Regions from separate parts of the Massilia sp. LMS1-1-1.1 genome, predicted to be linked through region 2. Evidence: predicted binding sites of a transcription regulator. Region 2 holds the regulator's gene; each other region holds the start of a gene.
What was found. The regulator LexA, encoded in region 2, represses DNA repair genes until DNA is damaged. The targets are predictions, from matches to a motif close to ACTGTATNNNNATACAGT.
Positions count from the first base shown of each region.

Region 1: imuA (translesion DNA synthesis-associated protein ImuA) is a predicted target of LexA. The motif match lies at 4,853-4,870, and genes of this name have one in related genera.
Region 3: dinB (DNA polymerase IV) is a predicted target of LexA. The motif match lies at 1,892-1,909, and genes of this name have one in related genera.

Region 1 covers NZ_JBFPNG010000001.1:1,644,045-1,650,954, forward strand. Annotated here, with positions in the region: gene MRBLMS1_RS07525 (Hsp20 family protein) at 1-444, opposite strand, end outside; gene MRBLMS1_RS07530 (hypothetical protein) at 666-1,016, shown strand; gene MRBLMS1_RS07535 (alpha/beta hydrolase family protein) at 1,091-1,849, opposite strand; gene MRBLMS1_RS07540 (glutathione binding-like protein) at 1,919-2,623, opposite strand; gene MRBLMS1_RS07545 (Y-family DNA polymerase) at 2,705-4,192, opposite strand; gene imuA (translesion DNA synthesis-associated protein ImuA) at 4,122-4,832, opposite strand; gene MRBLMS1_RS07555 (putative Na+/H+ antiporter) at 5,039-6,304, shown strand; gene MRBLMS1_RS07560 (GNAT family N-acetyltransferase) at 6,356-6,910, opposite strand, start outside.
Region 2 covers NZ_JBFPNG010000001.1:1,513,918-1,520,827, forward strand. Annotated here, with positions in the region: gene rplI (50S ribosomal protein L9) at 1-66, opposite strand, end outside; gene rpsR (30S ribosomal protein S18) at 94-384, opposite strand; gene priB (primosomal replication protein N) at 410-709, opposite strand; gene rpsF (30S ribosomal protein S6) at 730-1,119, opposite strand; gene lexA (transcriptional repressor LexA) at 1,395-2,030, shown strand; gene MRBLMS1_RS06985 (cystathionine gamma-synthase family protein) at 2,099-3,340, opposite strand; gene purF (amidophosphoribosyltransferase) at 3,447-4,970, opposite strand; gene MRBLMS1_RS06995 (CvpA family protein) at 5,009-5,497, opposite strand; gene MRBLMS1_RS07000 (SPOR domain-containing protein) at 5,518-6,507, opposite strand; gene folC (bifunctional tetrahydrofolate synthase/dihydrofolate synthase) at 6,532-6,910, opposite strand, start outside.
Region 3 covers NZ_JBFPNG010000066.1:130,647-137,556, reverse strand. Annotated here, with positions in the region: gene MRBLMS1_RS28635 (recombination-associated protein RdgC) at 1-569, opposite strand, end outside; gene dinB (DNA polymerase IV) at 688-1,872, opposite strand; gene MRBLMS1_RS28625 (S9 family peptidase) at 2,015-4,183, shown strand; tRNA gene MRBLMS1_RS28620 (tRNA-Val) at 4,283-4,358, shown strand; tRNA gene MRBLMS1_RS28615 (tRNA-Asp) at 4,413-4,489, shown strand; tRNA gene MRBLMS1_RS28610 (tRNA-Val) at 4,707-4,782, shown strand; tRNA gene MRBLMS1_RS28605 (tRNA-Asp) at 4,840-4,916, shown strand; gene MRBLMS1_RS28600 (CzcE family metal-binding protein) at 5,280-5,627, shown strand; gene ahpF (alkyl hydroperoxide reductase subunit F) at 5,696-6,910, opposite strand, start outside.

The sequences.
Region 1 (6,910 bases), 130 kb from region 2:
CTGTTCCAGCACACTGACGGTATCGCTGCCGGCGCCGATCTCGATCTTGCGCGGTTTCAGTGCTTCCGGCACTTCACGCACCAGGTCGATGGTCAGCATGCCGTTTTCAAACGTGGCGCCCGTGACCTTCACATGGTTGGCCAGCTGGAAACGCTGTTCGAAATCGCGGGCAGCGATGCCGCGGTGCAAGAACGTGCGCTCGACGCCATCTTTCTGCTTGCGGCCCGTGACGTGCAGGGAGTCGCGTTCGGTGATGATGTCGATCTCTTCACGCGAGAAGCCGGCCAATGCCATCACGATGCGGTATTTATCTTCCGACACCAGTTCGATGTTGTACGGCGGATAGCTCGGTTGCGCATCGGCGCGTTGTTCGTTGAGCAGCTGTGCCAGGCGGTCAAAGCCAATGGCGGAACGGTAGAGAGGAGCAAGGTCAAAAGTACGCATGATAAATATCCTTTTCAAATGAAGCGATAAGAGGGGCGGACCTCACGATGAGCATCCGCCTGTTACCGATATACGGCCTCTCCAGCCCCTTTCAAGGCCTTGAAATTGGCAAAAAGCACCCCAGACGCCGCTGAATTTGTAAGAAATTTTTACATGCCCCATCCCGGGGATTTTGCATGGCGCGCCCCATGCGGGGCCGGCTTTTGGTGTATGCTGGCGGCATGAACAATGACACCGACATCCAGCTCAGCGGCCCCTTCAAGGCCACCGACGGCTCCGGCCGTGCCCACGACATCAAGGCCATCCGCATCTTCGACGAAGGCTACGGCATCATCGACGTCTACGTCGATTTCGCCGCCCCGCTCGAAGCAGGCGCCTACAAGGACAAGACCCTGGTCGGCCATATCCTGGCCCGCCTGCGCAGCCTCGGCTACGTGGGCCCCGACTTCGGCCATGGCGACCTGGGCTTGCAAGACAAGAAACTGATCGTTCTGGAAGCGCCCGAGGAATTCTCGGCCTTTGCCGTGAGCAAGGGCTGGAAAGATTTATCCGCCGAATTTGACGAAGACTGATCCGTTTTCTCCCCCATCTGCGCCGCGCCAGCTTCTGCTGCCGCGGCGTTTTTCATGGGCGGCCGCTTAGTTACTTAGCTGATATAGCGCGCACTCCACGCGGCGATCACGTTGGCGACATAGGCCGCGTCATCGCGCCCCGTCAACAGATGGTCGGCGTCGTCGAGCGAAACGAAGCTTTTCGGGTGCTTGGCTGCCGTAAAGATATCCATCGCATTCGACAGGCTCACCGTCGTGTCGTTCGGCGCGTGCATCACCAGCAGAGCCCGGCGCAGGCTGGCGATGTGCTCTTTTAAGCTGTGGCTGCCCGCGTCGTCGACGAATTGCTGGCGGATGCGGAAGGGCCGCCCTTCCAGCTGCACCAGCGCTTCGCCTTCGGCGGCGATTTTTTCCAGGTGGTCGCTGAACATGCGCGTCACGTAGGCGGGCGTGCTCGGCGCGGCCAGGGTGGCGATGGCGGTCGCTTCCGGCACTTGCGACGCGGCGGCAAGCACGGCGGCGCCGCCCAGGCTGTGGCCGATCAGCAATTGCGGCGCGGCGTGTCTGGCCCGCAAAAAGTCGGCGGCGGCGACCAGATCGTCCACGTTCGACGAGAAATTCGTGGCGGCGAACTCGCCTTCGCTGGCACCCAGTCCCGTGAAGTCGAAGCGCAGCACGGCGATGCCGTGTTCCGTCAATCCTTGCGCGATGCGCCGCGCGGCCAGCACGTCCTTGCCGCAGGTAAAACAGTGGGCGAACAGCGCGTAGGCGCGAATGGCGCCGTCGGGCGCATCGAGGCGCGCCGCCAGCACATGGCCGTGCGCGCCGGGAAAGTCTTGCCGGGTGGATTTCATTGTCTCAGATCAAAGCTGCCGCGCAGCGCGGCCGATGGCGCATTGTAGCGCCGTCCGGCCACGGCTGTTTTAGCCACGCGATGGTATGTCGAGACCCTTGATGACGGCAGGCCGGGCCAGGAAAGCATCCAGCACGCGCTGCACATTCGGGAAGTTGTTAAAACCGACCAGCTCGCCCGCGCCGTAAAAACCCACCAGGCAGCGTACCCACGGGAAGATGGCGATGTCGGCAATCGTGTATTGGCTGCCCATGATCCAGTCGCGGCCCTGCAGGCGCTGCTCGAGCACGCCCAGCAAACGCTTCGCTTCGCCGAGATAGCGTTCGAGCGGACGCTTGTCCTCGTAATCCTTGCCGGCGAATTTGTGGAAGAAGCCCACCTGGCCGAACATGGGGCCGATGCCGCCCATCTGGAACATCAGCCACTGTATCGTTTCATAGCGCAGGCCCGCGTCCTGGGGAATGAACTTGCCTGTCTTTTCGGCCAGGTACAGCAGGATGGCACCCGACTCGAACAGCGCCAGCGGCTTGCCATCAGGGCCGTTCGGATCGAGGATGGCGGGAATCTTGTTGTTCGGATTGAGGGACAGAAACGCGGGCGATGTCTGATCGTTGCGCTCGAAGCTGACCAGGTGCGGCTCGTAGGCCAGGCCCAGCTCTTCCAGCAAAATCGAAACTTTGATACCGTTCGGCGTCGGCAGCGAGTACAGCTGCAGGCGCTCGGGATGGCGGGCGGGCCATTTTTGGGTGATGGGGAAGTCGGAAAGCTGTGTCATGGATATCCTTTGTTTCAATGAAAGATGCGGCGCCGGGGAGCCAGTATAGCCAAGCACGGCAGTTTCAGCAGGACAGCCCATTCAGCCAAACAAGCCATGCAAAAACCAGCGCGGCGCGGCGTCTTCTCCGCTGCCGGCGATGCGTTCGCGGTAGACCCAGTAATGGGCGTGGTCGAGGCCTTCGGCGATGAAATAATCGCGCGCCTGCGACTGGCTCCACCAGCCCGCCTCTATGCGTTCGGCAACGGACACCATTTTCAGAGGCGAGCCATAAAACGGCCGGTGCTCGCGCATCAGCAGGGCGATGGGCTGGGCCAGCAGCCAGCCGGGACGGGGCATGCCGGCCAAGCCCGGCGGCAAGTCCGGCTGGGCGTTCCTGGCGCCGACCTTGGCCGGCAGCGGCAACCACTGGTTGGCCGCTTCGGGACGGTAATCGGCGCGCGGCGCGGCCTGCAAGACATTGTCCGTGCCCAGGCGCGCCACCAGCAATTCCAGCAGACGCTGGCGTTCCTGCGGCGTGCCGCCCGGCTCGGGGAACAGGGTTTCGCTGGGCGGCGCCATCGGCTGCACCTGCAGCGCTTCCAGGGTGAGACCGATCACGGGCGCCTCCAGTGCCAGCTGCGCCAGGCGCTCCTTGAGCAGGCGCACCAGGTGCTCGTCGCGCCACACGGCCTCGCCCAGCGCCAGGTCGATGACGGTGGGCGGGCGCGCCACCCTGCCCCGCTCGTGCGCCAGCAGCAGCTGGATGCGCTCGACGGCAAATTGCCGCGCGCACAGCCAGCCCGTCATTTGCTGCAGCAGGCGGCGCGCGCCGAACAGCAGCGCGTCGGCGTGCTCCACGCGGTCGAACAATTCCAGGCTGGCGCGGAACGTGGGCGGCGCTTCGAGCCACACGAACAGTTCCGTGCTGTGGCCATGCGCATCGTCGAGCATGTCGAGCAAGGCTGCGCCGCAACGACGCTGCAAGCCGGGCCGAGGCAAGTGGCGCAGTTGCCCCAGGGTGCGGCAGCCGATGCCCTCGAACCAGTCGAGGTAAGGGCGCGCGGGCGGCAGCAAGGCGCACGGCAGGCCGTCGAGGCGGCGGATCAGACTCTCCATGCCCAGTACGCGGCGCCGGCGCGTAGCGGCGCGTGCCAGCAGCCAGGCACCGCGCGCCGTCGGGGCGCACGACAGCTGGGCCGTGTAGCCGAGCGCGCGCAAGCTGGCCGCGATGTGCAGGCACAGGGCGCGCACGCCGCCGAACAGGCGCAGGCTGGCGCCCGCATCGACGAGCAGGGTCGCTTCCTCGCCTTGCGCCACCAGCGGCGAATACTGCAGCAGCGCCAGCGCCACCGCCTGCAGGGCTTGCGCTTCCAGGTCAGGAGAGCGCTCGTGCAGGCGTGCCTGCGGCGCCAGCATCAGCGTACCGGCGCGGCGCATGCCCGGCCGGATGCCGGCCGCCCGCGCCAGCGGCGACACGGCCATCACTTGCTCCTGCTCCAGCACCACGCCGAGGCTGTCAGCAGACCAGCGCGGGCAAAATACTTCGAGCGGGAGCCGGGGCAGGCACAGGCCGATCCAGAGTCGCATGGCGTAGCAGTAATGAAGGAGGTTGCAGGGGCAGGAACAGGGGCGCGTCGCGCTGCGGTCCCCGGCGCTTGATGAAGCCGATCTCGATGCCGCCGGCGGCCGGGCGCACGGACAGGCGCAGCGGCGCCGGCGACGCATCCTGCGCGCCGTGCAAAGGGCGCAGCATGCAGAACAGGGTGTTGCCGCTTTGCGCGGCCAGGTGCAAACGGCGCAGGCTGTCGGCGCGCACGTGCGGCTGCCAGAACAGCAAGGCGCCGCAGGTACCGCTGCGCAAGATATTTTCCGCCGCCCACAAGGCATCCTTGCTGCCGGCGCTTTTGAGCCACAGCAGTTGCGACGGCGCCAGTCCCTGCGCGGCCAGGGCCAGTGCCTGCGGCGGATGCGGTGGCTGCAGCAGCACGATGGGCAAGCCCGGCAGTTGCGCCAGCGCGGGCGCCAGCAGCCGCAATTCGCCGCTGCCCGGCTGCTGCACCAGCAGGTCGATGAGGCTGCCGCTGGGCCAGCCCCCGCCGGGCAGCTGCGCGGACAGGGCGGCAAAGCCGGTGTCCAGGCAGCGCGTGGCGCCCTGCCCCAGCTGCGATGCGCGCCACAAGGACGGGTGCAAGGCTTCCGGCGAGGCCATCAATTGAGAATGTTGCATCATTGGATAGATAGATAAATACTGTATGCATATACAGTACTATCCAGCGCCACTTTTGGCAAGGTTTATCTGACTGCCGCTACCGCCGGGGCCGCTCCGCCATGTCCGAAAAACCCCGTTTTCGGCATCGATTGCTGTACCATAAGCACTCTCCTTACCGGTTGGCAACGTACCAGCCGGCTTCCTCCGTCCATAAGGAAACGCATTTGACCACCATCCAAATCATCAGCGCCATCGTCTTCGGCCTTGCGCTCATCCACACCTTTGCCGCCAAGTCGTTTGAAACCTTGTCGCGGCGCCATCCCCGCCATGCGGGCTTGCTGCACTTGCTGGGCGAAGTCGAAGTCGTGTTCGGCTTCTGGGCCTTCATCCTGATCCTCATCATGGCCTTTGTCTCGGGCAGCGATGCGGCCATCGAGTATGCCGAGTCGCGCCATTACACGGAGCCCCTGTTCGTCTTTGTCGTCATGGTCGTGGCCGCCTCGCGCCCCGTGCTCGACGCCGTGCAGCGCCTGTTGAAAAGCGTGGCGCGCGTGATGCCGCTGCGCACGGAACTGGCCCTCGTCTGGCTGGGCCTGGCGCTCGTGCCACTGACGGGCTCCCTGATTACGGAACCGGCCGCCATGACTCTGGCCGCGCTGATGCTGGCGCCGCAAATCTTCCGCCCGGGCATCCCTGAATGGCTGAAATATGGCGCGTTGGGCGTGCTCTTCGTCAACGTTTCCATCGGCGGCACCCTGACTTCGTACGCGGCGCCGCCCGTGCTGATGGTGGCTACCACGTGGAACTGGGATAGCGCCTACATGGCCAGCCACTTCGGCTGGAAGGCCGCCATCGCCGTGCTGATCAACGCCACGGGCGTGAGCATATTGCTGCGCAAATACCTGCACAGCAATACTTCCGACATCAAGCCGAAGGCCGGCGAAGTGGAAGCGCCCAAAGTGCCGCTGGCCGTCAGTCTCGTGCACATGATCGTGCTGGCCGGCGTGGTGACCCTGGCGCACCATCCCGTGCTGTTCATCGGCCTGTTCCTGTTCTTCCTCGGCTTCGTGCAGGCGTACGAGCGCTACCAAAGCCCGCTGATCCTCAAGGAAGGCTTGCTGGTCGGCTTCTTCCTCGGCGGCCTGGTGGTACTGGGCGGCATGCAGCAATGGTGGCTGCAACCCATCGTCTCGAGCCTGAAGCCGCTGGCCCTGTTCTTCGGCGCCCTGGGCTTGACGGCCATTACCGACAATGCGGCCCTCACTTACCTCGGTTCGCTGATCGTCGGCATGACGGATGAAGCGAAATACATGCTGATGGCCGGCGCCGTGGCCGGTGGCGGCCTGACCGTCATCGCCAATGCGCCGAACCCGGCCGGCGTGGCCCTGCTGCGCCGCGGCTTCAAGGATGAATCGATCGGCGCCGTCGGCCTTCTGGCCGGCGCCCTGCTGCCGACGGCCGTGGCGGCCTTGGCCTTCCTCGCTTTGTAACGCTACTCACGGGGCGGCTGCCGGCCGCCCCCTGCTTCCTCAATTTCCTCCTCAGTTACCCTCATACACGAGGAAATGCAGCCGGTCATAGAACAGGCTGTAGGCATAGTCGAACGTGCCCACGCTGCGAAAACCCTTGTGCAGATACACTTGCAGCGCTTCGCTCTTTTCCCACACCGTCAGGGTGATGCGCGCGCAGCCCTTGCGGCCGGCCAGGTCGCGGATTTCATGGAACATCTGCCTGAATAAACCCTGGCCCCGGTATTTCTCGTCGATGGCCAGGCTGCTGACGAAACAGTCGTCGGCACGCGCATGCGCGAGCACGAATTCATCATAGGCATCGTCGAGCGCCTTCATGTCGTCGCGGTAATAGGAGACGGCGCCGCAGGCCTGGAACTCGTCCATCGTCGCGGCCGTGAAAAAGCCGATGAAACGCTCGTCCTCGTCATGCAGGCCGTGGATGTACGCCAGATACGGGTCGATGTTTTGCCGCCGCTGCAATTCGACGAATTGCAGATTCAATTTATTACCGAACGAGCAGTATTCGAGGTAGCTGGTGGCAAACAGCAGCTTTGCCATGCGGTTCTTCGTCTCGTCATCCAGCAG
Region 2 (6,910 bases):
TTTGACTTTGACGACTTCGCCGAGGTTACCGACGTTAACAACTTTTTCTAACAGAATGATTTGCATAGTTCTTCTCCAGGAATATCTGACCGATTAAGCGTGGTGCAGATCGGTGTATGGCAGCAGCGCGAGGAAGCGAGCGCGCTTGATTGCGGTGTCAACTTGGCGCTGGTAGTGCGCTTTGGTACCGGTCAGGCGTGCTGGCATGATCTTGCCGTTTTCTTGGACGAAGTCTTTCAGCGTGTCGACGTCTTTGTAGTCGACTTGCTCAACGTGAGCTGCGGTGAAGCGGCAGAACTTCTTGCGTTTGAACAACGGGTTTTGCTGTTTGCGTTTTTCTTTAAGCTTGAGCTTATTTTTGTCGAACTTTTTACCGAATGCCATGTCAGGCTCCTGTATCTAAAATGCGCTAGTCAGAATTGACTGCACTAAAATCAATGATGTGAAACACCAAACTCTTGCTGTTGCGGCTCTTCCTGGCCAGGAAACCCGTGAACTGATACACCCCGCCCAAGCTTGCCTGACTGAACCTGCCTGAGATTTCGCCAGCGGCTAGCGCGGCAACATCAAACTCGGTCAAACGGGCAATCCCTGCTTCCATCTGCTGCGAACTGTGTTGCAATACTGCATTCACAATCGGCAACCCTGCCGGGGTATAGCGCAATATTTCGCGCTCGGCAATGATGGCGGTTACTTGTAGCTGGTTCAGCGCACGATCCTGGTCAAGAATTAAGCTGCTGCTGCGGCTGGAGCGGCTGCTGGTGCTTCGGTGCGGTGGCTTTTGGCCGCGTCTTCGCGTTGTACCGATTTCATCATCGGCGAAGGAGCTGTTTCAGCTTTCTTCATTTTAACGGTCAGGTGACGCAACACGGCATCATTGAATTTGAATGCTGTTTCCAACTCGACCAAGGTCTCGTTGTCGCATTCGATGTTCAGGCAGATGTAGTGTGCTTTAGGCAGCTTTTGGATCGAGTAAGCCATTTGACGGCGGCCCCAATCTTCCACGCGGTGAACCGAACCGCCGCGGGTGGTTACGCTGGCTTTGTAGCGTTCGATCATCGCGGGCACTTGCTCGCTTTGGTCCGGATGGACGATAAAGACTATTTCATAATGACGCATGCAAACTCCTTCAGGTCGGATTGATAATCGCCCACCCCGGCGTCAAGACGGGTGTGGGAAGGTCAGCCGAAGATTATAACCGCCTTTTGCAAACGTTTCAATCATTCCTTCCACAAGCGCCCGAAAAGCCCGTGCGCCACCGTGCTTTCCGACCGTGGACAAGTATTTCTTGCGAAATTCGCCCAAAACACGGAAATCCCCTTGCATAGTGGGTGATACTGTACAAAAATACAGACTGTTCATATAGACAGCATTTTAGTATGCACCCACCGCTCATGATCAAGCTGACAGCACGACAAGAACAAATCCTGAACCTGATCAAGGACGCGATTGAAAACACGGGCTTTCCTCCCACCCGTGCCGAAATCGCCAATGAACTGGGTTTCAAATCGGCCAATGCGGCCGAAGAGCATTTGCAGGCCCTGGCCCGCAAGGGCGCGATCGAGATTTCGCCCGGCACCTCGCGCGGCATCCGCCTGATCGGCGCGGCCGCCGAAGCGCCGCCATCGAAAGTGCCTGCAGCCCTGCTGATGTCGCTGCCCCTGATCGGTCGGGTGGCGGCCGGTTCGCCCATCCTGGCCCAGGAAAACCTGGAAGCGAGCTACAACGTCGACCCGGCCCTGTTCTCGGCCAAACCCGACTTCCTGCTGAAGGTGCGCGGCTGGTCCATGCGCGACGCCGGCATCATGGATGGCGACTTGCTGGCCGTCAAAAAGGTCGACAGCGCCAAGAATGGCCAGATCGTCGTCGCCCGCATCGGCGACGAAGTCACCGTCAAGCGCTACAAGAAGACGGGTTCCGTCATCGAACTACTGCCGGAAAATCCCGACTTCAAGGTGATCACCGTGTCGCCCGAAGACGAGTTTGCGTTGGAAGGCCTCGCCGTCGGACTGATGCGCAGCTGGCATTAAACTGCCGCACGAAAAAAAGGGCCGCGACAGCATGACTGTCGCGGCCCTTTTACATGGTGCGCGGCTGCTTATGCGTCCAGTGCGTTGCTGAAATCTTCCAATAAGTCTGCTTCATCCTCGATACCGACGGAGACACGGATCAGGGATTCGGCAATGCCCATGCTGGCGCGGCGCTCGGCACCCATCTCGTAGAAAATCGTGTGGGCGACGGGAATGACGAGGGTGCGCGTGTCGCCGAGGTTGCTCGCGGGAATGGCCAGGTTCAGACGGTTGAGGAAATCGAAGCAGTCGATGCCATCCTTCAATTCAAAGCTGAACAGCGAGCCATAGCTGCGGAACAGCTCGGTGGCCAGCGCGTGCTGCGGGTGCGACGCCAGGCCCGGGTAATGCACGGCCGCCACTCTTGGATCCGCCTGCAACATGGTGGCCAGCGCCAGAGCGTTCGAGCAGGTGCGATCCATGCGCAAGGCCATGGTTTCCGCGCCGACAGCGATATGGTGCGCCGCTTCCGGCCCCAGCGACGCGCCGAAATCGCGCAAGGCCTTGGCGCGGATTTGCGCGATGCCCCATTGCGCGGGCGCCGCCTTCTTGTAATTCTCGAAGATGTTCGGATACTGCGTCCAGTCGAACACGCCCGTGTCCGTCAAGCTGCCGCCAAGGGCATTACCGTGGCCGCCGATGGACTTCGTCAGTGCATTGACCACCAGGCCCGCGCCCACGGCTTTCGGGCGGAACAGGTACGGCGTCGTCATCGTGTTGTCGACGATGTACAAGATGCCCTTTTCGCGGCACAAGTCGCCGATTTTTTTCAGGTCGGCGATCTGCGTGCGCGGATTGGCGATGGTTTCCACGAACACGATGCGCGTGGCCGGCGTAATGGCGGCCGCCACGTTGGCGACGTCCGTGGCGTCGACGAACGACACAGCCATGCCCTGCCCCGTCACCGTTTGCCACAGGCTGTTGGTGTTGCCAAACAAAAAGGCCGACGACACGACATGGTCACCCGCGCGCAGCAACGATTGCACGACGGCGCCGATGGCGCCCATGCCGGTGGCAAAACACAAGGTCGCCACGCCGTCTTCCATCTTGTTGACCTTGTCTTCCAGCGCGGAAACGGTCGGGTTACCCTGGCGGCCGTAGCGGAAACCCGCTTCCTTGCCCTGGAACACGGAAGCAAGCTGGCGCGCATCGGCGTAACCGAAAGCAACGGAAGTATGCACGGGCTTGTGCAGCGAGCCGTGTTCGATGCCCTTGCGGCGGTCGTTGTGCAGGATGGTGGTGGTGAAGCCGTAGGTTTTTTTGGTGGTCATGGTGGAAGTTCCGGAGTTCGATTTGCCGCGTAACCCAAGGCAAATGCCGGGGTCAGACCTGAAGGTCCGACCCCGAAAAAAAGCCCGGCATCGGCCGGGCAGGTACTTATGCTTCCGTTGTCGCCAGGTTCAGGTTCAGCTGGGAACGCGGCGTATCTTCGGGCGCTGCCGCCTTCGGATGGTGGCGCGCATATTCCAGGCGGTCCAGGTATTCCTGCGACACGTCGCCCGTCACGTAGATACCATCGAAGCACGACGCCTCGAAGTTGGTCAGGGCCGGGTTGACGTCGGCGATCGCCTGCTTCAGCGCGCCGATATCCTGGTAGACCAGGTAGTCGGCCGTGATTTCGCGGCACACTTCTTCCGTCGTGCGGCCGTAGGCGATCAGCTCGTCGCGCGTCGGCATGTCGATGCCGTACACGTTCGGGTAGATCACCGGTGGCGCGGCCGAAGCGAAGATGACCTTCGTCGCGCCCGCTTCGCGCGCCATCTGCACGATTTCACGGCTGGTGGTGCCGCGCACGATGGAATCGTCGACCAGCAGCACCACTTTATCCTTGAATTCGGACGGGATCGCGTTGAGCTTCTGGCGCACGGATTTCTTGCGTGCCGCCTGGCCCGGCATGATGAAGGTGCGGCCGATGTAGCGGTTCTTGATGAAGCCTTCGCGGTACTCGATGTTCAGCGCCATGGCCAGCTGGATAGCGGCCGGACGCGAGGAATCGGGAATCGGCATGACCACGTCGATATGCACGCCTGGCAATTCGGCGCGGATCTTTTCGGCCAGGTATTCGCCCATTTTCAGGCGCGTGGCGTACACGGAAGCGCCGTCGATGACGGAGTCGGGACGGGCCAGGTAGACGAATTCGAACACACACGGGTTCAGGCTGGCATTGTCGGCGCACTGGGCGCTGTGCAATTTCTTGTCTGCATCGATAAAGACGGCTTCGCCGGGACCGATGTCGCGCACGAAGCGGAAGCCCATGCCTTCCAGGGCCACGGATTCGGAAGCGATCAGGTATTCGGGACCTTGCTCCGTTTCATTGATGCCCAGGCACAGAGGACGGATGCCGTGCGGATCGCGGAAGGCCAGCAAGCCCACGCCGGCGATTTGCGCAACGGCGGCGTAACCGCCCTTGACGCGGCGGTTCAGCACGGTAACGGCCTTGAAGATGGCTTCCGGGTCCAGGTTCAGGCCCGTCGTCGCTTCCTGGATTTCATGCGCCAGCACGTTGAGCAGCACTTCCGAATCGGAATCGGTATTGATGTGGCGGCGGTCGTTCTTGAACATTTCCAGCTTCAACTGTTCCCAGTTGGTCAGGTTGCCATTGTGCGCCAGGGTGATGCCGAACGGCGCATTCACATAGAACGGTTGTGCTTCCTCTTCGCTCGACGAACCGGCCGTCGGGTAACGGCAATGGCCGATGCCCGTCGTGCCTTGCAGCGAACGCATGTTACGCGTACGGAAGACGTCACGCACGAGGCCGTTGGCTTTGTGCATGGAAAACATACTGCTGTGATTGGTCGCAATCCCTGCCGCGTCCTGACCGCGATGTTGCAAGAGCAACAATGCATCATAGAGCAATTGATTGACAGGTTGATGGGAAACGACGCCGACGATGCCACACATGGTGTGCTCCTAAACTGTGCTACTGATTTTAAAAAAATTCAAAATTTCACATGCTGCGCGTAAGCGGCAGGCAGATAAGGCTTGATGGCGCGCGCGCCCTGCTCCGCGAGCGGGCTGAGCTGCGCATTTTTCCAGAATGGCTGCTGCGGTATGGAAGTCATGCCACACAAGATGACGGCGGTCAGCACGATCACAAGGCCCCGCGCCACGCCGAACAGGGTGCCCAGGGTGCGGTCAGCCAGGCTCAAGCCCGTCACCTTGACGAGTGCGTCGACCGTCATGGACAGCAATCCCATCAAAATGCGCACGCCGATGAACAGCACGACGAAAGCCAGCAACAAACGGATGGCTTCGCCAGGCACGGCTTCCGGCAGGAATTTCGCCAGGGTAGCGCCATACGCGTTGGCAATGACGAACGCCACGATCCAGCTGACCAATGACAGTATTTCCTTGACCAGGCCACGCATCATGCTGATCAGCACGGACGTCACCAGCACGAACAGCACCAGGTAATCGAAGATCGTCACGCGCGTTCAGCCTTGCAACATCACGCCGGTACCAGGCTGCCGCCCAGGCCCAGCTTTTGCAGCTTGGCGCGGGTCTTTTCAGCGTCTTCGCGGCTGCCGAATGGCCCCACGCGCACGCGGATGCGCTCGCCCGCTGGGCTCGAAACTTTCTGCGTGTACGACTTGATGCCCGCATCGCGCAGCTTGTCCTGCAATTCGTCGACCTTGTCCTGCGTCGCCAGGGCCGCTACCTGCACCACGAACTTGCCGCTGCCCGCGTCATGCGCCTTGTCCTGTGCTTTCTCTTGCGGCTTGCCTTCCAGAATCGCCAGCGCGCGCGCGGCATCGTCAGCCGATTGCGCCGGCTTGGCAGGCTTCGGCTCGGGCTTGGTTTCCGGCTTTACTTCATGCTTGGGCTCAGGCTTGGGTTCGGGCTTGGACTCGTGTTTCGGCTCGGGCTTGGTTTCGTGCTTCGGCTCCGGCTTCGACTCCACCTTGACCGGCTTGGGTTCAGGCTTGGGCTCGGGTTTCGGTTCCACATAGGTCGGCTTGACCGGTGCAGGCTGGGCGGCCGCCAGCACGGGGGCCGGTGTCGGTGCAGGGGTCGGCTTGGCCGCAGGCGGCAACGGCGCGTCGACGATTTCCTCGGACTGGTCCAGGCCATTCGCTGCGGCCTGGGCCGGGACGGCCGGCACGGGCGCCGGTGCAGGTGCGACGGCCTTTTCCTTCGATGGAATGTCGATCGCGATATCGTTGAACGGCGCCTTCGGCTCGGAGTCGAGCAGCATCGGCAAGCCGACAGCCACGCCCAGGGCCAGGGCAATGGCCCCGACCAGGCGGCGGCGTGCGCGCTTTTTTTCAGGCAAGACCGGGTCCGGCGCTTCCTTGCCGCCACGGCGCGATCCGCCGCCACCGGCCGTGTTGGCTGCGCGCTTGCGGGTCGGCGACTGTGCTTCGCCAGGGACATAAAAGCCGCTGTCTTCGCCAGAGGATTCTTGCTTGTTTTTAAACAGTTTCGAGAACAAGCCCATGCGTGATTTTCAGTCGAGTGCGTTTCAGTGAAGTGAGGATTTTCGGGCCTTCATCACGCCGGCAACGGTGAGGAAAGAACCAAAGACCACAATTCTATCATTCTCACCGGCCCGGCTCATTGCATTTGCAAAAGCTTGTGCCGGATCATCGAAAATAGACACAGTATGTTCGCTGCTGTCGGGCTTATCTTCGAGCATGATCTGCACCTTGGCGGCCAGCTCGGAAGCCGTGGCCGCGCGCGGCGAAGGCAGGCCCGTCAGGCACCAGTGGTCGACGTGTTCGCTCATCGCGGCCAATACGCCATCGATATCCTTGTCCTGCATGGAACCGAACACGGCATAGGTGTACGGGTGGAAACCCATGTTGCCGAGGTTCTGGTTCAATGCCGAGGCCGCGTGCGGG
Region 3 (6,910 bases), on a different contig from region 2:
ATGTCGACCGTGAAGCCGGCCGGCGCATCGTCCGCTTGCAACCATTCCGTCATCACCGCCACGGGCGAACGCTGCACGCGCAGGCTTTCCAGCGGCAGTTTGTCGACGGCTTTCAACAGCAGCTTGATGACTTCATCGGCTTTTGCCGGGCTGGCGGCATCGACCACCAGCCAGCCATTGACGGGGTCGATCCACGTCCAGACGTTGCTGCGGATGCTGAAGGCGCGCGGCAGCAGTTCGTCGGCCACGCGTTCCTTCAATTCCTTCATGGCTTTCTTGCCTGGGGCAAAGCCTTGCGCTTCTTCCATCTCGGCGGCGCGGGCCTTGGCCACCTGGTTGATGACGGTCGCTGGCAGCAGTTTCTTTTCCGTGCCCAGCAAGATCAGCATCTGTTTGTTGACCACGTGGACCAGGCCGCCGTTCGGGCGTGGCGTATCCCAGCCCTGGCGCATCAGATCCATGCTGGTCGCCGGCGTAAATTTGTTCGAGGACAGCGCCTCTTCCAGTTGTTCTGGCGTGTAAGCCCACGGTGCGGGCAGGCGGTAAATCTGAAGATTCTTGAACCACATAGTTTTTGTCTTCCGTTTGTTTCAGTAGTGCCAGGGGAACGCCATTCTACACTTTCGACACGGGAATGCCGTCAAAAGCGCGGACTGGCGCGGTGTTGTTGCTGCGTGGGGAAAGTCGCTACAGGGCGGGAAACAGCTCCGCCTGGGCTGGCGCCTGCCGCGTCACGAGGGCCGGGTCGGACAAGGTCGAGATGCGCACGCCCAGCAGGCGGATTTTCTTGTCAAATGGCACGCGCCGCAAGCAATCGCGGCTGGCGCGCAGGATGGCGGCGGCATCCGCCGTGGCGCTGGGCAAGGTAATGTCGCGCGTGACGGTGCTGAAATCCTCGAAGCGCAGCTTGATGCCCACCGTGCGCCCCGCCAGCGACTGTTTATCGAGGTCGCCCGCTACGCGCGTGCACAGGCTTTCCAGCTTTTCCGACAGGGTGGCGCGGTCGCGCACCACCTGCAAGTCGCGCTCGAACGTCGTTTCGCGGCTGACGGACTTGGTTTCCCGGCTCGTCTGCACGGGCCGGTCATCGATGCCCAGCGCCGCCTGGCGCAGCCAGCCCGTGTACAGGTCGCCGAACTGCGTGCGCAGCATGGCCATGTCGGCCCGGGCCAGCTCGCCGATGGTGAAAATACCTAGCGCTTCCAGCTTGGCCGTCGCTTTCGGACCGATGCCGTTGATCTTTTTCGCCGGCAAGGGCCACACGCGCGTTTCAATATCTTCCGGGTTCAGGATGGTCAGGCCATCCGGTTTTTCCAGGTCGGAACAGATTTTCGCCAGCAATTTGTTCGGTGCCAGGCCGATCGAGCACGACAAGCCCGTCGCCTCGGACACGGCCGCCTTCAGGCGCGCCGCCATGGCCGGCGCCTGCTCGCCGTATTCGGTGAGATCGACATAGATTTCATCGATGCCCACGTTCTGGATGATGGGGCACAACTGGGCCACGGCCTGCTTGAAGCGGGCCGAATACTCGCGGTAGGCTTCGAAATCGGCCGGCAGCAGGATGCTGTCGGGCGCCAGCTTGGCCGCCTTCATGATGCCCATGGCGGAAAACACGCCGAACACGCGCGCCGCATAGGTCGACGTGGTAACGACGCCGCGCCCCACGTAGTCGCGCATGCGCGCAAACTGCCGCGTGCCGTCTTCCTGCAACACGGGCTGCTGCAAGCGCCCGCCGCCAATGACGACGGCTTCGCCACGCAGTTCCGGATATTTCAACAGTTCCACGGAGGCAAAGAAGGCATCCATGTCCAGATGGGCAATCCAGCGACGGGCGGCGGGTGGCTCGGGAAGGGGGGAGGCAGATGTGGTCAAGGACACCTCGCGGCGGGATACTGTAGTTATATACAGTATCGCTGGAAATGCCCGTGGACGCAAGTTGAAACGCACGCGCAAGGCGGTTGCTTTTCCCAATAGCAAGATTACAATCCTGACACAACTATTCAAAGGAGTCGCCTTGTCTATCGCCCATCACGCTGCGCGCCGCCGGTCCGCCTGGTTATCCATCCTGCCGGCCCTGCTGCTGTCCTCGCTGGCGCCATCCGCGCTGGCCGCCGATGCCGCCACTGTCGCTACCGCCGCCGCACCTGTCGCCGCCAAGACGGCCTGGCAGGAAACGCGCCACGGCACAGTCGTCACGGACGACTACCGCTGGCTGCAAAAGAAGAGCGATCCTGCCGTGATCGATTACCTGAATGCGGAAAATGCCTACACGGCCGCCGTCACGGCCCCGATCCAGCCGCTGGCCGACAAGGTGACTGCGGAAGTGAAGGGACGCATGCAGGAAGTGGACCTGTCCGTGCCTGCGCGCCAGGGCAATTTCTACTATTACACGCGCACGGAAGCGGGCAAGCAATACCCGATTCACTGCCGCCGTCCTGTCGGCAAGAGCGGCGCCCACGATGCGCAAGCGCTTGAAGAAATCCTGCTCGATCAGAATCAATTGGCCGAAGGCCACAAATTCTTTGCCGTACGCGCGTTTGCCATCAGCCCGAATGAACAGTTGCTGGCCTACACTACCGACACGACGGGTTTCCGCCAGTACGAACTGCATGTCAAGGATTTGAAGACGGGCAAGCTGCTGGGCGATACCATGCCTAGAGTCACGTCCCTGGCCTGGGCGGCGGACAATGCCACCCTGATGCTGACGCAGGAAGACGCCACCACCAAGCGCGCGGACCGCTTGTTCCTCCTGCCTCTGGGTGGCACCTTGCAGCAGGTCTACCACGAGCCAGTGGAACAGTTCGCCATCGGCGTGAGCCGCACGCGCGACCATCGCTACTTCGTGCTCACTGCGCGCAGCACGGATACGAGCGAAGTGCTGCTGCTGCCAACGAGCAAGCCGGAAGGCAGTTTCCAGTCCGTGCTGAAACGGGAAAAAGGCCACCGCTACGGCATCGAACACCGCGACGGCCAGCTGTATATTCTGACCAACAAGGAGGCGAAGAATTTCCGCGTCGTCAGCGCGCCAGTGACCGCCCCGCAGCCGAAGAACTGGAAGAGCGTCGTGCCGCACAACAAGGACGCCGTGATCCAATCCATCGACGTCTTCCAGGGCTACCTGGTGGTGATGGAAAAGGCCCGTGCCCTGAACCGCGCCCGCATCCATGATTTCGCGCGGCATAACTGGAAGACGGTGCAGTTCGACGACCCCGTCTACCTGGCCACGGCGGCCGGTACGCCGGAGTTTTCCGCCACACAATTTCGCATGTCCTACCAGTCGCCCGTCACGCCCCCCACCGTCATCGACGTCGGCATGCAAGACGGCAAGCGCACGGTGCTCAAGCAGCAGGAAATCGTCGGCGGCTTTGACGGCAGCCGCTACACGACACAGCGCCTGTGGGTGACAGCGCGCGATGGCGTGCAAGTGCCGCTGTGGATCGTCTACAAGAAAGGCGTCAAGCTCGACGGTTCCGCGCCGCTGCTGCTGTACTCGTATGGATCGTACGGCATCTCGACGGAAGCCAGTTTTGCCATCAGCCGCATCAGCCTGCTGGACCGTGGCGTCATCTATGCGCAAGCGCATATCCGCGGCGGCACCGACATGGGCGAAGCCTGGCATGAAGACGGCATGCTGATGAAGAAGAAAAACACCTTCAATGACTTCATCGACAGCGCCGACTACCTGGTGCGCGAAAAATGGACGAGCCCGAACCGCCTGATCATCCAGGGCGGCAGCGCCGGCGGCCTCTTGATGGGCGCCGTCGTCAACATGCGCCCCGAGCTGTTCCACGCCGTGCACGCGGCCGTGCCCTTCGTCGACGTGATGAACACCATGATGGACGCCAGCCTGCCGCTGACGACGGGCGAATACCTGGAATGGGGCGACCCGAACCAGAAGGCGGCCTACGACTACATGCTCAGCTACTCGCCTTACGACAACATTGCGCGCAAGAATTACCCCGCCATGCTGGTGACGACGGGCCTGAACGACAGCCAGGTCATGTACTGGGAACCGGCGAAATACGTGGCCAAGCTGCGCGCGTACAAGACGGACGGCAATCCCCTGCTGCTGAAAACGAATATGGGCGCCGGCCACGGCGGCGCTTCGGGCCGCTATAACGCCATCGCCGAAAACGCATTCAATATGGCGTGGATGCTGTCGCAGTGGGGTATTACAGAGTAAAGTGAAAAAAGCGCTTGCAGAAGGATTTTTTCCGTCCTATAATAGCGCCTCTTCCAGACGTGGTGACAAACGTCGGGATGGTTTTCTGAGACAAGCAACGGGTGCTTAGCTCAGTTGGTAGAGCGGCGCCCTTACAAGGCGTAGGTCGGGAGTTCGAGCCTCTCAGCACCCACCAAATCAGAAAACTGTCCAGTGCTTCATGGATCAGCAATACAGATCATACGAGCTTGGAGTGGTAGTTCAGTTGGTTAGAATACCGGCCTGTCACGTCGGGGGTCGCGGGTTCGAGTCCCGTCCGCTCCGCCAATAAAAGAAAAGCCCTTTGGTTCTCTGAACCGAAGGGCTTTTCCCATTTCAGAAGCAGAAAACACGTCGGTTCCCCCTTCCCTGAATATTTTTGCGCTTTTCAGCAAAAAAACTGCTGTTCCCCCTCAAGAATAGTTGCACAAGCACGAAAGCGCCCCCTATAATAGTGCCTCTTCCAGACGTGGTGACAAACGTCGGGATAGTTTTCTGGGTATGCGGGTGCTTAGCTCAGTTGGTAGAGCGGCGCCCTTACAAGGCGTAGGTCGGGAGTTCGAGCCTCTCAGCACCCACCACCAATACAGAAAATTATCCAGTGCTTCATGGATCAGCAACACAGATCATACGAGCTTGGAGTGGTAGTTCAGTTGGTTAGAATACCGGCCTGTCACGTCGGGGGTCGCGGGTTCGAGTCCCGTCCGCTCCGCCAATAAAAGAAAAGCCCTTTGGTTCTCTGAACCGAAGGGCTTTTCCCATTGTGGGACCGCAAATGCTCTAGAATCAGCGCTACCCCGATTCTGCCCCTGCCCCGCAGCTTTTCTCTCTACCGCGTGCTGCGCTTGCGTCTGGCCCATCATGCTTTGCTGCAATTTGCCGCCAGCGCATCGTGCTGACCAGCCATTTGGCGCCGGACGTGCCGCTGGCGGCGACCATGCAATTGTGAAATAGGACTTTGCAGATCCGACAAGAAACGCTTAGGATGCCGTGTTGCAAAAACCGGCGATCCCGGTGCAGCCACAACGACAATATGGCGCGGCTACTCGCTGCGCCAGGCTTATTCTTGGAGATGACTATGTTGAACACCCACCGCAGCGCCCTGGCGATTTTGTGCGCCGCTTTTGCCACCCTTGCCACCTCGGCCCTCGCGGCCGGCCCCACGGGCACGGCCGCCGACTATGGCAGCAGCGCCCCGCACGCGGCCGCCCAGCGCAGCATCGAGCTGCAACCCGATACCCGCCACATCAACGTCACGCGCGGCGAAACCGTCACCATCGCGCGCGCCGGCCAGCGTTTTACGTGGCACGTGCAAACCTTCAACAACAAGACCGTCTTCGCCCTGGCAGAGATTGCGCCGAAGGACATGCCCGTCGACGGCGTGCAAGTGTATGTGGCCAGCAACCCGCTGTACGCGGGCAGCTAAGTTTCTTCTACACATAAAAAAAACCGGAACCACCTCGCGGCCGTTCCGGTTTTTTTCAGCGTAAAGATTTACGCCGTCAATGCTTCTTTCGATGCGGACTCTTCCACCACTTCCTCGTCGTCCGAGCGGATCAGGTGGTCAAAGGCGGACAAAGCTGCCTTCGCGCCTTCGCCGGTGGCGATGATGATCTGCTTGTACGGCACCGTGGTGACGTCGCCGGCCGCGAACACGCCGGGGATCGAGGTCTGGCCACGGGCGTCGACTTCGATTTCGCCATGGCGCGACAGTGCCACAGTGCCTTTGAGCCACTCCGTGTTCGGCACCAGGCCGATTTGCACGAAGACGCCTTCCAGCTCGACCTTTTTCGACTCGCCGCTGACGCGGTCCGTGTAGCTCAGGCCATTGACGATCTTGCCGTCGCCGTGGATCTCGGTCGTTTGCGCCGACGTAATCACGGTCACGTTAGGCAGGCTGTGCAGCTTGCGTTGCAGCACCGCATCGGCGCGCAATTCCGCGCCGAACTCGATCAGGGTCACGTGTTTCACGAGACCGGCCAGGTCGATCGCCGCTTCCACGCCCGAGTTGCCGCCGCCGATCACGGCCACGCGCTTGCCCTTGAACAGCGGGCCATCGCAGTGCGGGCAGTAGGCGACACCGTGGTTGCGGTATTCCTTCTCGCCCGGCACGTTGATTTCGCGCCAGCGGGCACCGGTGGCCAGGATGACGGTCTTGGCTTTCAACACGGCGCCATTCGCCGTCTCGATCTGCACCAATTTGCCCGGCGTCAGTTTCGCGGCGCGCTGGGTGTTCATGATGTCGACTTCGTATTCCTTGACGTGCTGTTCCAGCGCCATGGCGAATTTCGGACCATCCGTTTCCTTGACCGAAATAAAGTTTTCGATGGCAAGGGTGTCGAGCACTTGGCCGCCGAAACGCTCGGCCAGCACGCCCGTCTTGATGCCTTTGCGGGCAGCGTAGATGGCCGCTGCCGCGCCGGCAGGGCCGCCGCCGACGATCAGCACATCAAACACGTCTTTCTTGTTCAGCGCTTCGGCCTGGCGGGCGCCGGCGTTGGTGTCGAGCTTGGCGAGGATTTCCTCGACATTCGTGCGGCCCTGGCCGAAGTGCTGGCCATTGAGGAACATCATCGGCACGGCCATGATCTGGCGCTCTTCCACTTCTTTCGGGAACACGCCGCCATCGATGGTGGTGACCTTGATGCGCGGGTTGATCACCGCCATCGCATTCAAGGCCTGCACCACTTCCGGGCAGTTATGGCAGGA